2 regions of the Pseudoalteromonas ruthenica genome follow, and region 2 is predicted to be linked to the other one. Evidence: predicted binding sites of a transcription regulator. Region 2 holds the regulator's gene; the other holds the start of a gene.

Region 1 (7,872 bases), 1.1 Mb from region 2:
AAGAGGCCTTTTTACTCTCTAGTTAATGGGATAACTCGGCTTATCTTTGCCTTCAATGAGCCAGTTGACCCATAGTTTGCCGTCATCACCTTGGCACATGGACACAAAATTACGAGCGCGAATGTACTTTGCTGAGCCAAATGGGCGCAGCATGGAAGCCGTAATTTGCTCCCCTTCATCAATGTATTCCAAATCGTCATTGGTGATCGCACAAATCCCGAGCCACTGCATAAAGGTCGGCGCCGGGTGCATAATCCCCGAGGACACCACTTGGTGAATTTTCACCACGCCTTGAGATTGTGGCGCCCTGATCACTCCCAGAGCCCCCACATGCACATCCCCCGACAGCAACACGGTTTTGCCTTGACGTTGCTTGGCATTATCAATGAGTCGCATAATTAAACGAGCGCGCTCCCCTTCATGCTCTTTTGCCCGCCAATGATCTTTTAAATCATCAGTCAGCTCTTCTTGCCAAGGGGTGGCATCAACCGCACGCTCAGCGAAAGAGAAATCACGATAGACCACAGGCACAGCAGTCATCACCAACAAATCTCCTTGTTGGCATTGGCTATCGAGGTAATCGGTCACATGAGCCCAACAATTATCCGACATCACCTGGCTTAAACTGCGCTCAGAGCGGTTATCCAGGGCCAAAATATGGTAATCGCGAAATCTCAGCGCAAATGAAAAGTCACAACCTTGTTCACCGGCAAGTAAACCGTGGTTATCGCTGCCGCGTAATTGTAACAAAGTGAACACCTCACGGGCCGCCTCATAGATACACTGATACACGGGGCAGCTCTGCAAATCATCAGGGTAACTCCCCCAGCCATCGAAAATATCATGATCATCCCACATCATTAACGATGGCACTGAAGCCAGCATCGCCGCCATTGGCGCTTTATTCCAGCGAGCTAAATACAGTTGGCTATAAAATCGCGTCACTTGGTTGCGCATCTCTTTGCTAACTTGGCGCGTTATTTTCTGCTCTTTATCAAGTTCATTCCAACGCTGTAATGTGGGGACTTGGGACCATATGGAGTCGGCGTAAACCTGATCGCCTCCCATTAACAGCAGCGAAAATGGCGCCTGCTGGTGTTGTGCATGCATTTCACGCCATAAATAGTAAGGTTTTTCTGTGGCATTCATCATCTTATAATCGGAAAAACCATTACATGAGGCATAGGCTAAGCGCGGTTTTTCTCCCTGCTCAGGCACGTAAAATGTCCACAGCTGTTGACCTTGTTGGTCTGCGGCGTCCTCGCCGTTGATAGTAATGCGGTAATCCAGGTAACCTGTGGTTTCAAGTTCGATACGGGCTTTCCATACCTTCCCCGCACTTAGGGAACCGATTTCAACCGCCTCTAAGTTCTGCCCTTCCACCGCAACATGACATTGCTGCACATTGTTATCGGTCACAAAGACAAAGGTATACAGGGTATCTGATTCAAGGCCAAGAATAGGCCCCAATAATAGCTTGGCTGACATTATGTCCCTCCATGGCATACAAATGAGTTGTCGCTCATAACCATAGCAGAAACACAGCAATAAAAAAGCCGCTCATCAACAGCGGCTTTTCGTGCAGATTAATGCTTATTCAAAGACGGTGTCGACCGCCAACACCTCTATATTCTCAGCGGGAATACGCAAAGGGTAGCTTTGGATTTGCTTGTCTTCGTCAAGCAGCGATTGCGGTTTCTCAGTGTTGTACTGCAGCGGTGATTCCTGCTCCGAGGCCAGTCGTTGCTGCATATCGGCGCCATCTCCAGTAACAAACACATAGTGCATATTGTCGCTTTGTAGATTCTCACTGATCACCCGATTTACATCTTCGACGCTTAGGCTACTGAGCTGCTCACGTACATAGTCGACAAAGTTATCGGTGTCGTAAAAGCGACTATCTAGGGCATAGCCTAGCTGTCGGTCTTGGCTGGCTACCAGTTGCGGCACATAGTTACTTAAGAAGTTTCGCGTTGCTGCAAAGTCCGCTTCGCTCATGCCATTGGCAATGAGTTTATCGAGCTCGAATAAAGCGGTGCGAGTAGCAAAGTGAGCATCGTTATTTGAGCGCAGCGGCCTTAGCCATACCTGGAAGATTTGCTCAGAGCGCCCTAGGTTAGCATCTGGTTTAGTTTGGAACATACCACGAGGGAAGTACTCGATGTAGGCATAGTCGCCATAGTTCATCCCCCGAACCTGACGAATACGCTGGAATAACTGAGCGTTCGAGTTACGGTGCTCACCTAAGTATGAACGCACTAACCATAATGCTGTCCAGTCTTTGTGCGAGCGCGTGGTATCAATAGGGAAGCCAAACGACACTGCCGTTGATTTTGCCGACTTTTCGACAATAGTAGCGTAACGCCCGTCAAGGGCTGGAGCGTCAGGCACATTAAGGCGGCGTTGCTCACCTTTTGGTAAGCCCTGTAGGTCCGTTAACAGCTGCGTTTTCAGCTCTTCTGGCATGGCTCCCGTAATACCCAAGTGCAGTTTACTTTGGGTCAGCTGTTGCTGATAAAAGGCCCGCACATCCGCTAAGGTAATATTCTCCAGATCAGATAAGTCGCCGTAATTATAACTTTCATAAGGATGGCCTTGATACAGCTTGCTATACAGTACCTCCTTGCCCAGCTCCTCATCGTTAGACGCTTTTAAGCCTGATTTAATGCTATCGACAAGCTCCTTTTGCAACCGCTGGAAGTCGTCTTCGCGAAATCCTGGGTTTAGCAATTGCTCGCTCACCAAGGCATACCATTTGTCAGCATTGTCTTTGTGAATACGGCCACGAAACGACATCATTTCTTTGTCAATTTGATAGCTAAAGCTCCCCGCCATGGGGTATAAAGCCTTTTGAATATCTTTATAGCTTTGTGACTCACTGCCGCCTTTGGCAATCATTGCCGCAGTCAGAGCCGCCAAACCTTTTTTGCCCTCTGGGTCGGCAGCCGCGCCGGTGTAGAATAACCAGTTAACATCCACCAGCGGTGAACTATTCGTGTTATCGAGCACGGTGAAATGGCGCTCGGTAGGTTTATTTTGATGCTCAGCGACTAAAGCATCAAGGCGCACCTCGTTGGCAAAGCCTGCGACCGACTCACTAGCCGACATCGTCACCGTGGTACGATTACTATCGACAAAGTATTTATTCGCCATGGTGCGAATATCTTCGGCACTAATATTATCGGCAGTGGCATACAAGGTGTTGATCACCTCAGGGTCACGCTCGAAATGCATGTACCGCGCAAGGGTTGAGGCGATGCTTTGTGATGAATCTAAGCTATTAATAAAGCTATACTTTTGGTGCGATTTCAAGGCTTGTAGCCGGCTTTCATCGACCAACTCTGTACGTGCCTTGGCATAAGTGCGGTTGATAGCATCGCGCACGGTAGTGAGGTGCTGCTCATCATCCACCTTCACAAACACATGCATCAAGCCTGGGTCTTTGGTTTCCGGGTTGTAAGTGAACATTTGGCTGGCAATTTGTTTATCAACAACCAACTCTTGATACAAATCTGAGTTCTCAGAAAAGTATAGTTGTGAGAGCAAATCAAGCGCCGCGCGGTCTTTTTTCTGCGGCTGCCACGCTGCACCTTTGTATGACACTAATAACCAGTGCCCGGGTAGCCCTTCGTATTGCTCATGCACATAACGAGGCGCCTGTTGTTGCGGTTCAACAGGAATATCGGCTTGATAATCCCCTTGCTGCCAATTGCCCCAGTGCTTTTTCACCATCGCAATGGTCGCTTGCGGGTCAACATCACCGACAATCACCAAAGAAACATATTCCGGCTTATAAAAGCGCTCGAAAAAGGTTTGCCCATATTCACTTTGGTCCGGCATGGCTTCAATGTCGGCAAAAAAGCCCATAGTGGTGTGTTTATAGGTATGCTTATCAAAGGCCTCATTACGCACCGCCGCTAATAACTTACGGATTGGACTGGCATTATTCTTTAAGTATTCGCCTTTGACGGTCAGCGCTTCGGTACGGAATTGCTCTTCACTGTAACTCAAGTTTTGGAAGATATCCGCTTCAATTTCTAGCACCTTATCGAGGTGCTCTTTGGAGAAGTTAAGGTGATAATTGGTGTAATCGTTCGTGGTGTAAGCGCGATTATCGACCCCAGAATTTTTCAAGATATCTGCATACACGTGTGCAGGAAATTTCTCAGAGCCTTTGAACATCATGTGTTCAAAGAAGTGTGCAAAGCCGGTTTTTCCTGGTTCCACCTCATTACGTGAGCCTACGGACACCGGGATTTGTAATGACACGACATCGGGGTAGTCTGTTTTCACCACCATGACTCGCAGACCATTATCAAGCTCTTCAAGTACATAGTCTTGGGAGAACACCGCTTGTGACTGTGGCGCGGCCTCAGCAGCCGTTGGGGTGCTGGTCGTCGTTTGCGTGCTTTGGCAACCGCCAAGAGTGAGCGCGAAGGCGACACCTGTCGCTAATAGAGAAAGTTTCATCTTCAACCTTGATGTTTTGTTGTTTTTTAGCTTCCTCATTATGCAATAAATCACATCGCAAACGCACCTTAGGGGTGTCACTTTGCTGTAAACAAATATGTCAGCCACGACATAATGGGTATAACGGTCAGATCATGATGAGTAACGCTTTAACTTGAAGCAAATTCACTCGAGTTGAGTAAGTTTCATTATAAAAAGCTGTTTAGACGTCTAAATGGCTGTTATAGTTGTTTCATTGTCAATTGCTGGGAATGAGAACCATGGCTTTATCACTGCGAGAAAAAATAGAGGACCCCCGTCAGGGCGTGTATTTAATTGGCACTACGCCACCTAAAGCAGATACCGATGAAGTCGCTATGCGCGCAATTGCCGAAAAGTTGCTTGGCCGTTTACACGAAATTGAATATGACGGTGTGGTGGTTTATGACATTCAGGATGAGAGCAGCCGCATCAGTACGCCGCGCCCCTTCCCATTCAAACACACCATTGATCCACGTGATTATGGCCAGTTATTGCGGCGCTTATCACGCGCCGATGTGATCACCTATAAAAGTGTGGCTCAGCGCAATCAGGATGAATTTAATCAATGGCTTGATAGCACCGCCAATGACCATGATTTAAATAACTTAGTCTTAGTCGGAAGTCCGTCGTCACAAGGGGATATCAAGCTAAGCTTAAATGATGCCTACACCCAGATTGCCGCCCATCACCAAGACTTCTTTTTAGGTGGCGTGACCATTGCCGAGCGCCATGCCAATAAGCGTAATGAACATGAGCGCTTACTGACCAAAACGGCGCAAGGGTGTCAGTTTTTTATCTCTCAGGCGGTTTACGATGCGCAAGCGACCATTGATCTAATCACCAGTTATGCCCGCAGCTGCCGCCAGCAAGGGCTCTCACCACAGCGTATTATTCTGACCTTCACCCCTTGTGGCGGTGAAAAAACGCTGGATTTTATGCAGTGGTTGGGGATTTCCGTGCCAGAGGCAACTAAGTGGCGCATGCTTGATGCCGAAAACACCTTGAGTGAGTCGGTGCGCATCTGCCGCGAAAACTTAGATTTGATCTTACGTAGCTGCGCACATCTGGATGTGCCGCTGGGGTTGAATATCGAGTCACTGACGAACCGCAAGCAGGAAATCGATGCATCCATCAACCTGTATCGTTTGCTTAAAGCCACCATGGAGCTGAGCTTGGCAGAACGACAAATCGCCTAGTTTACCTTTCTTTTGCCCGCCCAGTGCTATACCTACTGATAGCGCTGGGCATTTTGAGCGGCAAAAAGTGCAGCGCCATACTGCACTGTGCTCACCCTAGTGTTACTTTTTGCGCCACTGGCCGTCGACTTTAACCATATGCCCTGCGGTCGTTTTTTCGATAGCTTTGGCGCCTGCTAACGCCTCCACTTGGCTCAAACTGATACCATTTTTCTTCGCCAATGATAAATACTTGGCTTTACGCTTAGCGTTAATCTCGGCAATTAGCTTTTGCGCCTCACTGTTATTTTGTACTAAGGCTAAATAGCCGTTGCTGGTTTCGCCGACGATACCTTGCGCCTTAGCTTGGTCTAAAGTTAGCGCCCAGGCACTGAAGGCCAACATGGCGGCACTGACTAACATACTCCATTTAACTAGTTTCATAACCCCTCCTAGAAAAGCTCGCTGTCATCGCTGAATAATTCGTCGAGTTCTTTATCCACTTTGACGCGGATCTCATGATCGACTTTGACATTTAGGTTGATGGTGATTGGCTCTTTACTCTCTACCTCAACCTTATGGGTGCATCCCATTAAAGTTAACATAGCGACCACCGCCACCAGCGATAGTTTGCTCATTCGCTTACTCCTTCGCTTGATACTCTTGCTCCACTTTCTTAGTGATTTCATCACTTAAGCGCAGCGCCTTAAATAGGGTATAGATATTTTCTTGATGATTATAGTTAAAATTTACAGCTTGCTGGTGCTCGGGGTTTTCCCCTTTTAATTGCATCGCCATGGTTAACCAACCATCGGTTTTTAAATCAACATCGGCGTTGATGCTGTTGATATCTAAGTTTTCCAACATGCCCAACATCGGCCCAAGCTCTTCCTGCTGTGCTTTCACCGCATCGAAGGCGGCGTTATCTTTAATCGTCAATTTACCCGGAGCTTGCGAATAAATACGGCCATTTTCGACACTGACTCCCTGCTCCTCTAACCGTATTGGTAGTTTTGCTGCCAATACCCCTGTGATCTCAATACCCTGCTGTGGCTCTAGCGCCAGTAGGCTTTGGGCATTAATTTGTGCTACCTCAACTAAGGTGGGAGCACGGCGCTTCGTTAGTCCCGTCACATAAAGTTTATCCAGCGACAAAGTGCCACCTAACACCTCAGCCTGCACCTCTTTGAGGTAGGCATCTTGGTCATAACCCCAGAGCCCTTGCACCTGTGACAACACCGGTCCAGCGCGTAGTTGGGAAATAGTAAAGCTAGTATCATCGAGCTGAAGTTGCCCTGAATTCCACTGTCCTTGCGGCGACGTATCGATATTTTCAGCTAAGTAACTCTGATAAAGCACGCTGGCGTCGTCCACCTCTAGCTGCCATTGCATACGCTGAAGGCGCGCATCACCGTGCAGTTGAGCGCTGAGTGTGCCGGCGGTCAGTGACAACTCAGGGGCCAATTGGCTGGCAATGGCTTGCAATGAAGGCAAAGGCGTCGGCGGCAATACCACGGTGATAGGAAAAGCCGTTTCTTGCCAGCTGTGCTTAGCCAAAGCTTGCGCCTGCTGCCATGAGATAAGGTGCTCACCATCAATGCTGCGAGCAATATCAACTCGACTATCGACACTGAGCTCACTTAATCTCAGCTGTGCAGAATCTAGTTGCCCAATACGGCTTTGCACCTCAACCTGCGCGCTGCGCCGCCCTGCCCCCAAGTCAGCCTGTACCTGATAACTTTGCTCGACATCAAGGAGTTTAATATCAGCACTCGCCGCAACAGCAGCAACGGTCTCTAAGCGCGCTGAAATCGAGTTATCTGCGCTGATAGTGGCATCAACAGTAACCGCTACCTGTTCGCCAGAATAAGGCGCCATTGTTAACTGTGCGGTTTTCAGTTGCCCATGCAGCGCAGTAGCCCCAGCAAAGTTATGGTCGAACTCGCCAGTGGCGCTTACGGAGGCAACATGCACGTTTTCACCCACCGGCGCAGCTACCTGACCTTTAAAGGCGCCGCTAATGCGCTGCTCAGTTGCCTGTCCCGAAACACTAAGCCGCCCTAACGACTGGGTTTCTAGCTGTAAAGCATACTCGGCAGCCACCTGTGCTGTGCGCCAATTGGCACGCGGCGCCTCTAAGCGGACACCCACTTTAGTCTGTTCGCTGTTATGCGTAAGCAGCACTTGCGTTAGCTCCACCTCGCTT
Region 2 (7,872 bases):
AACAGCGCAACCGGCTTGGATTGATTACATGCGTGTGGCCCTTGAAGATGAGCCTGCGGCCCCTATCGAGCCACCCGAAGGACTGGAATCAGTACGAATTGATCTAAAATCAGGATTATTAAGTCATCAAAACGACCACACCAGCCGCTTTGAATACTTTATAAAGGGGACTGCCCCCTCTAAATATGTGGAAAAAGCGCCGCCGGTGATCTTCGAAACTCAAGGGCAAGATGAGCCTGAGCTGCCCACTGAAGACGAACTCTTCTAAATAAAAAAGCCAAGCAATGATGCTTGGCTTTTTTATTACTCTGTTACCGCATTAACTAAGACTCTCAATAAGCCAGTAGAGATCTGAGTGGACACCTGCAGCGGTGACCTCTTTTCCTGCACCTGGGCCTTGAATAACCAAGGCATTCTGCGCATACCAGCGACTGTTGACGACAAAGATATTGTCACCGGGACTTAATCCCGCTAAGGGGTTGGATTGTGCCACTGCAACAAGACCCACTTGGGCTTTTACCTTGCCATCAACAATGCGTAAGTCAGCATTGTACCTCAGTACCTTTTGCTCTTTTTGCGCCTGCTGTGCGTGGGTGCCAACAAAGTCATCAAGTAAGGCAATGTTATCCAGAAAATCCTGCCAGCTCCCTTGTGCTAAAGACTCTGGCATTAATGGGCTTAGCTCAATATCGTCAATGTCCAATTGCAAACCCAACTCGCGTGCGAGGATCAACAGCTTACGTTGTACATCTCGGCCGGATAAATCTTCACGCGGATCGGGCTCGGTAAAGCCTAACTTTTGCGCCGCAAAAAGCAGCTCAGAAAAAGCTTGGCTGCCATCATAGTGACTGCATAGCCATGATAGCGTCCCAGAAAACACACCTTGAATACGGGTGATCTCATCGCCACTGCGCTGCAAATCGGCTAATGCAAAGTTAATGGGTAGCCCAGCGCCAACACTGGTGTTATAACGCCATTTGAGATTGCGCTCTGCCAGCTCGTTACGTAACGACTGATACCAACTATGTGGCGCTGTTCCGGCATACTTGTTGGCACTGATCAAATGACAGTTAGCACGCACAAAATCAGGGTATAGACCACTGAATGACTCACTGGCGGTTATATCAATGACCACCTTGTGTTCGTAATCAAGCTCATTGAGGCGTTCGCACAACTGCTCGCTTTGATAGGGAACCGCTTGTTCTAACCATTGACCTTGCCAGTTCTGCGGGTCTAACCCACAGGGGTCAAATAACATGCTGCGACTTCGCAGTAGACCAACCAGTTTTACCTCAAAGTGCTGCTCTAAACGCGCTAACTGCTGCGTAAACTGTTGTAAAAACACACTGCCCACATTTCCAAGGCCGGCGACAATCACGGCAATTTGCTGGTGTGCACCAATTAAAGTGCGGTGTACCTTCCCTAAACTATCGGCATCAATGATTTGATCGGTCAGTACCAAGGCGTAGTCTTGATCGCAGTGGCTAAAGCGGATAGTTAAGTTAAGTTGCTCTAAGCATGCCAGCATTTCTTGGTAGCCTTGCTGAGTATACTGGTTTGGGCTGACTAAGGCGCACCCATTGAGGTTTGACTCAACGAGTTGTCCACGCTCTCCCAGCTCACGGGAGATAAGAGTGCTATGGGCGCTGGGTACAATCAAAAAGTCTACCCCCTGCTGCTGAAAGTGGCCTATGGTGTGCTGTATAAGCTGGCTTAAGGTTGCCAGTTCATCCACTTTAAGGCTCGACACACGATATAGGTCAACGCCCTCTATGGTGGTCAAAAAACGTTTATGCTTACAGTAACCTTCGCGGACAATCTCAGTGCCACTGTCATCGCTGTCATAGGAGCTGCGCACCGATAGCTTGATGGCGCTACCTTGCAAAGGCGACAGCGTTTTCGCATGCAATACCGGATTACCTAACTGGGCCAGGCGGTTGGCTTGGCTACGACAAATTTTTTGATACTTTAAGGCATCGGCTACTTTGCGTGGGTCGGTGCTGAAAACCCCCTGCGTATCGGTCCATATACAAACTTGTTTGGCGTTGACATAACGGGCCAATAAGGTGGCGCTGTAGTCACTGCCATTGCGTCCCAAGGTGACTGTTTGCTGGTTGCTATCGGCGGCAATAAACCCCGTTACAACGTTGATTTTATCCCCGGCAATATGGCGCTCGCAGAGCTTTTCATTGTCCAAATGCAGTAGTTGCCCTTGGTGCACACACAGTAGCTGCCGCGCATCAAGATCTTGCGCAGCATAGCCTAATTGCTGCAAATAGGTCGCCAGCAAGCGGGCCGACCACAGTTCACCATGGGCTAATAAGGACGCCTCATCTAAGGTGTTTGTCTGCAATTGTTCAGCTATGCGCTGAAGCTCACTATTAAGCTGTGATTGCAGAGCGTGGGCTTGGTGCGCTGCTAATAGCTCATCAATAAGCTCATGCTGATGGGTGCGTAGCAACTGCAAGACATCATGATAGCCATGGCTATCGTGCTGTTGATAGGCCTGCCACAACTTCACTAGCGTATCCGTGGTTTTCCCCGCCGCAGAGACCACCACCACGTCACCGAGTTGGCTGTTGCCGATAACAATATTGGCGACCGCATGGTAACGCGCCGCGTTGCTGAGACTCGAACCACCAAACTTATGTACAACCTGAGTCATAGTATCCTCTTATTTGCTTGCTAACGCGTTAAAAGCGGCATCTAAGTCATCTATAAGATCTTGTTTATCTTCAATACCTACAGAAATCCGGATAAGCGTGTCGCCGACCCTAGCCTCAAGTCGTGCGGCTTTATCCATGCCCGCGTGAGTCATGGTCGCCGGGTGACAAATAAGGCTTTCCACCCCGCCCAACGACTCCGCTAAAGTAAACTGCTGTACTGAGGTGAGGAATTTTGCACTGTCTTGCAGCTGGCCTTTAATATCAAAGCTCACCATGCCGCCAAAGCCCTGTTGCTGCGCTTTTGCCAAGTCGTGTTGTGGGTGCGAACTCAATCCTGGGTAGTAAACTGACTGCACACTAGGATGCTGTTCAAGGTATTGAGCAATCGCCAAGGCATTTTCTTCATGCTGCTTAAGGCGCACTTTCAAGGTACGCAAACCACGCAGGGTGAGATAGCTATCGAAAGCGGCACCGGTAATGCCAATATTATTAGCCCACCATGCCAGCTCTTCACCCAACTCTTTGGTTTTGGTGATCACCGCACCACCGACCACATCGGAGTGACCATTGATATATTTAGTGGTCGAGTGCACCACCACATCACAACCCAATAACAATGGGTTTCTGTAAGGCGGGAGATAAAAACGTGTTGTCGGCTGCAACCAGCGCACCGATGCTCTGCGCGGCATCGCACACTGCGCGGATATCCGTGAGTCGCAAAATGGGATTACTGGGCGTTTCAATCCACACCAGTTTGGGTTTGGCGGCCACTAAGCGTTGGTAACAGTTTGATTGAGTGAAATCGATAACCTCAACCTTGAGCAACCCCCGTTTGGCTAAAGAGGTAAATAAGCGATAACTGCCGCCATAACAATCATGGGGGATCACTAGGGTGTCATTGGGTGTCAGTAGCTGCGTCACTAGATGCACTGCGGCCATACCTGTCGCGGTGATAATTCCGTGCTCTCCCCCTTCTAGTTGCGCTAAGGTCTGCGCCAAAATATCCCGATTGGGATTACCACTACGACCATAATCATATTCGCGTTTGCTATCAAAATCGGCAAAGGAATAGGTGGTCGATAAATGAATGGGTGGCACCACCGCACCATGGTGCTTATCGGCATCAATACCATGGCGCACGGCGATGGTGTCTTTTTTTAGTTGTGACATATTTGCCCCCAATCAAGAAAATGGATGTTTAGACGTCCAAAAGGTTAAATTAACACAATTTAGAAGTCAAAACATTTATACGTCTAAATAGCTAATTTATGAATATTTGACTATCCTTACCAACGCGATAAAATTTCGCCCTTATTGATGCCTAAGTGACCAAAAATAAGACGCAAATTATGGCCAAGTGGAATGGTGAATACATTCACCCTTATGCGGAGCATGGAAAAAAAGCCCAACAGGTAAAGAAAATTACCGTTTCCATCCCGCTCAATGTTTTAAAAGTATTAACCGATGAACGTACTCGCCGCCAGGTGAATAATCTTCGTCACGCCACCAACAGTGAGTTGCTGTGTGAAGCATTTCTACATGCCTTTACTGGTCAACCGCTGCCTAATGACGAAGATCTCCGAAAAGATAATCCGGAGAAGGTACCGGAAGAGGTGAGAAAAATTATGGAAGAAATGGGTGTGGAAGTGCCTGTTATCGGAGAGGACTAACAAAGATAAGCAAGTTTAACTAACCCCTGAGCATTAGACCTCATTGCAGGAGCTAGCTTAGTGTTGTTCATATATGTCGCAAGTCGGCCTGTATGAGAAGCGGTTAGTGAAGCTATTACTCTTTGCAAGCCATAAAAAAACCCAAGCACTAAGCTTGGGTTTTCTTTTTCTAGCGTTGAGTAGTAAAGTGATTACTCAGCCATATAATTCGCTGGCATATCAATTTGCGCAACACCTGAGTCCACAGCCGCCTGCGCCACGGCTTTCGCTACGCGTGGCAATAATCGTGGATCCATAGGCTTGGGAATAATGTATTGCGCGCCAAACTCTAATTCGCTCACTCCAGATGCCGTTAACACTGACTCAGGTACTGGCTCCTTGGCGATACTGCGAATAGCCTCTACAGCGGCAATTTTCATCTCATCATTGATAGCGGTGGCACGCACGTCCAGTGCACCACGGAAAATAAATGGGAAACACAGTACGTTATTCACTTGGTTCGGGTAGTCAGAGCGCCCAGTGGCCATAATTAAGTCTTTGCGCGCACTGTGTGCCACATCCGGCTTAATTTCTGGGTCTGGGTTAGAACAGGCAAAAATGACCGGCTTGTCGGCCATCAATTTAAGGTCTTCAGCTGAGAGCAAATCTGGGCCAGAAACACCAACGAACACATCGGCATCAGCAATAACGTCTTGCAAGGTGCGCTTATCGGTGTTGTTAGCAAATAATTGCTTATATTCATTTAAGTCATCACGACGCGTGTGGATCACCCCTTTACGGTCAAGCATGTAAATATGCTCGCGCTGAGCGCCACACTTAATAAGCAGCTCCATACATGCAACTGCCGCTGCGCCAGCCCCCAAACACACGATCAAGGCATCACGAATATCTTTACCTTGAATTTCTAAGGCGTTTAGCATGCCTGCAGCAGTGACGATAGCAGTGCCGTGTTGATCATCATGAAATACTGGCACATTACAGCGTTCAATGAGCGCTTGCTCGATTTCGAAGCATTCCGGGGCTTTAATATCTTCGAGGTTAATACCGCCAAAGGTGTCGGCAATATTTTCTACAGTGTTAATAAAGTCTTCAGTGGTGCGATGCTTCACCTCGATATCGATGGAATCAAGATTAGCAAAACGCTTAAACAGTAGTGCCTTGCCTTCCATGACCGGCTTAGACGCTAACGGGCCTAAGTTACCCAACCCTAAAATGGCACTGCCATTAGAGATCACAGCAACCATATTGCCTTTGGCCGTGTATTTATAAGCATTGTTAGCATCGGCAGCGATTTCACGCACCGGCTCTGCAACACCTGGGCTGTAGGCTAAAGCGAGATCGTTAACGGTCTCGGCGCTTTTGGTGAGTTCAATGCTAATTTTTCCTGGAACGGGGTTAGCGTGGTAATCGAGGGCTTTTTCACGAAAGTCAGACATGAACGAGTATCCTGCTAGAAATGTATGTGAGAGTTCAGCTAGTTAAGGCAAACCATACCGCTTTTCTAAATATATTCAAGCAATATCAGGTCTATCCTGTTGTACGAAATTAAAGGGTTTTAAGCCCAAATTCATGCACATTATCTAAAGCTTTATGTGTAAATTTTGATATTCCATGCACTATAGGGACTTATGCATGCATAAAAAACCACCTAAAGCCATGCATAATGCTATATCCGAATAACTTAATATAACTAAAAAGAATACCGATCGGATAACGAATCTTATTGTTCGCTAATAACAAAGTAAGTGAATTTTAGTGAACTTTAGCGTCATTATTGTGCTTTTTTTGTCACTTTAAATGAGCTAGAGCTTAAGGTGAAATGGCTAGTATGAATAATGGGGATGGATAAAAATCATAGACACAAAAAAAGCACCCGAAGGTGCTTTTCTCGACAAGCAAAGATTACTTCTTGCTGCTAAGCGCACCGAAGCGCTTATTGAAGCGATCTACACGACCACCTGTATCAAGGATCTTTTGCTTACCAGTGTAGAAAGGGTGACACTCTGAACATACGTCTAGGTGAATGTCTTTACACAGGGTAGAGCTTGTCTGGAATTTGTTGCCACAAGAGCACGTTGCGTTGATTGCTTCGTACTTAGGGTGGATACCTTCTTTCATGGGGGTTACCTCTAAATAGGCCGTATCGCTCTCCAAACCCGAAGTTTGGCACCATACGCGTTAGTTTCAATGTGCCAAAGCATGGATATAACCCGCTCAGCACCCTTAAGGCCGCGTATTTTATTTGACTCCTGATTAATGTTCAAGCTTTAATTGCGGCTATTCACTGCGCCATGAATTTAGTACATTAGCGCTATATTCTAGTTCTTGGGGCCTGATTTTTGTTGCCATCATCTCGCGATTCCAACAGCCACAGTAGCAACGCGACCCCGTGCTACGTTGAAGTAGCACTTAAGGTGCCCTTACACCGTAGCTTCGACTATTTATTGCCCACCGAGTTGTGCTCTCGCGCCGTGACTGTAGGGGTGAGGGTCAGTGTTCCTTTTGGTTCGCGTGTCCTGACCGGTATGGTATTAAAGGTAAAAGCCAGCACAGAGATGCCGGAAGATAAAGTCAAAGCCGTTAAGGCCGTGCTCGATAGCACTGCCATTATTGATGACAGTCACCTACAATTATTGCAATTTACTGCTCGCTATTATCATTATCCATTAGGTGAAACCGTCTTTACCGCTTTGCCAAAAGCGCTGCGTGAAGGCGCCGATATTGATAAAACCAGCATTAATTACCTGCAACTCACCGAGCAAGGGCAACAGCAGCCGACACTGCGGGCGAAAAAGCAACAAGCCTTGCTTAAGCAGCTGGCTGAATCAGGGAAATCGCCCACCACAGAAATTAAAGCTCTGGGCTACTCCAAAGCCACCATTGATGCCCTCATTAATAAAGAACTAATAACCCAAGCAGTTGAATTTGATAGTCAATGGCGCGAGCAGCCATTGCAGGTGGCCAACAAACCAAGGTTAAACAGCGAACAAGCCATCGCCTGCACTGCCATTAACCAATCCCCTGGCTTTGCCGCTTTTTTACTTGAGGGGGTCACAGGCAGCGGCAAAACCGAGGTGTATCTGCAGTGCTTAGAGGAGGTTTTGCAACAGGGCAAACAAGCCTTAGTCTTGGTCCCTGAAATAGGCCTAACACCACAGACGGTAAACCGCTTTCGCCGCCGCTTCCCCAATACGCCAATTATGCTTTGGCACTCAGCGTTGACAGATAATGAGCGTTTGCAAACCTGGCGGTTTTGCCAAAAAGGTAGCTGTGCCATAGTGATCGGCACACGTTCGGCGATTTTTATGCCGTTTTTACGCTTAGGCATGATTATTGTTGATGAGGAGCATGACGCCTCATTCAAACAGCAAGACACCCTACGCTATCACGCCCGTGATTTGGCCGCTTACCGTGCGCAACAGCAAAACATTCCCTTAGTTCTAGGCAGCGCGACCCCTGCCCTGGAAACACTCAACCGTGCATTGTCCGATAAGTACCAATTGCTCAGTCTCACTCAACGGGCACAAACCAGCAGT

The links. Region 2 encodes MetJ, which represses methionine synthesis genes. Its sites were predicted from a motif close to TAGACGTCTAGACGTCTA; they were not measured.
Region 1: a site for MetJ is predicted at 4,666-4,683, ahead of PRUTH_RS00930 (methylenetetrahydrofolate reductase). Genes of this name have one in related genera too.

Annotation. Positions count from the first base shown of each region.
Region 1 is NZ_CP023396.1:192,729-200,600, reverse strand. Features, by position in the region: gene PRUTH_RS00940 (alkaline phosphatase D family protein) at 19-1,488, opposite strand; gene PRUTH_RS00935 (M16 family metallopeptidase) at 1,594-4,470, opposite strand; gene PRUTH_RS00930 (methylenetetrahydrofolate reductase) at 4,731-5,687, shown strand; gene PRUTH_RS00925 (YdbL family probable chaperone protein) at 5,790-6,110, opposite strand; gene PRUTH_RS00920 (YnbE family lipoprotein) at 6,119-6,304, opposite strand; gene PRUTH_RS00915 (intermembrane phospholipid transport YdbH family protein) at 6,309-7,872, opposite strand, start outside.
Region 2 is NZ_CP023396.1:2,406,350-2,414,221, forward strand. Features, by position in the region: gene PRUTH_RS11215 (penicillin-binding protein 1A) at 1-268, shown strand, start outside; gene metL (bifunctional aspartate kinase/homoserine dehydrogenase II) at 320-2,665, opposite strand; partial or broken gene metB (cystathionine gamma-synthase) at 2,675-3,836, opposite strand; gene metJ (met regulon transcriptional regulator MetJ) at 4,016-4,336, shown strand; gene PRUTH_RS11235 (malic enzyme-like NAD(P)-binding protein) at 4,528-5,772, opposite strand; gene rpmE (50S ribosomal protein L31) at 6,239-6,454, opposite strand; gene priA (primosomal protein N') at 6,679-7,872, shown strand, end outside.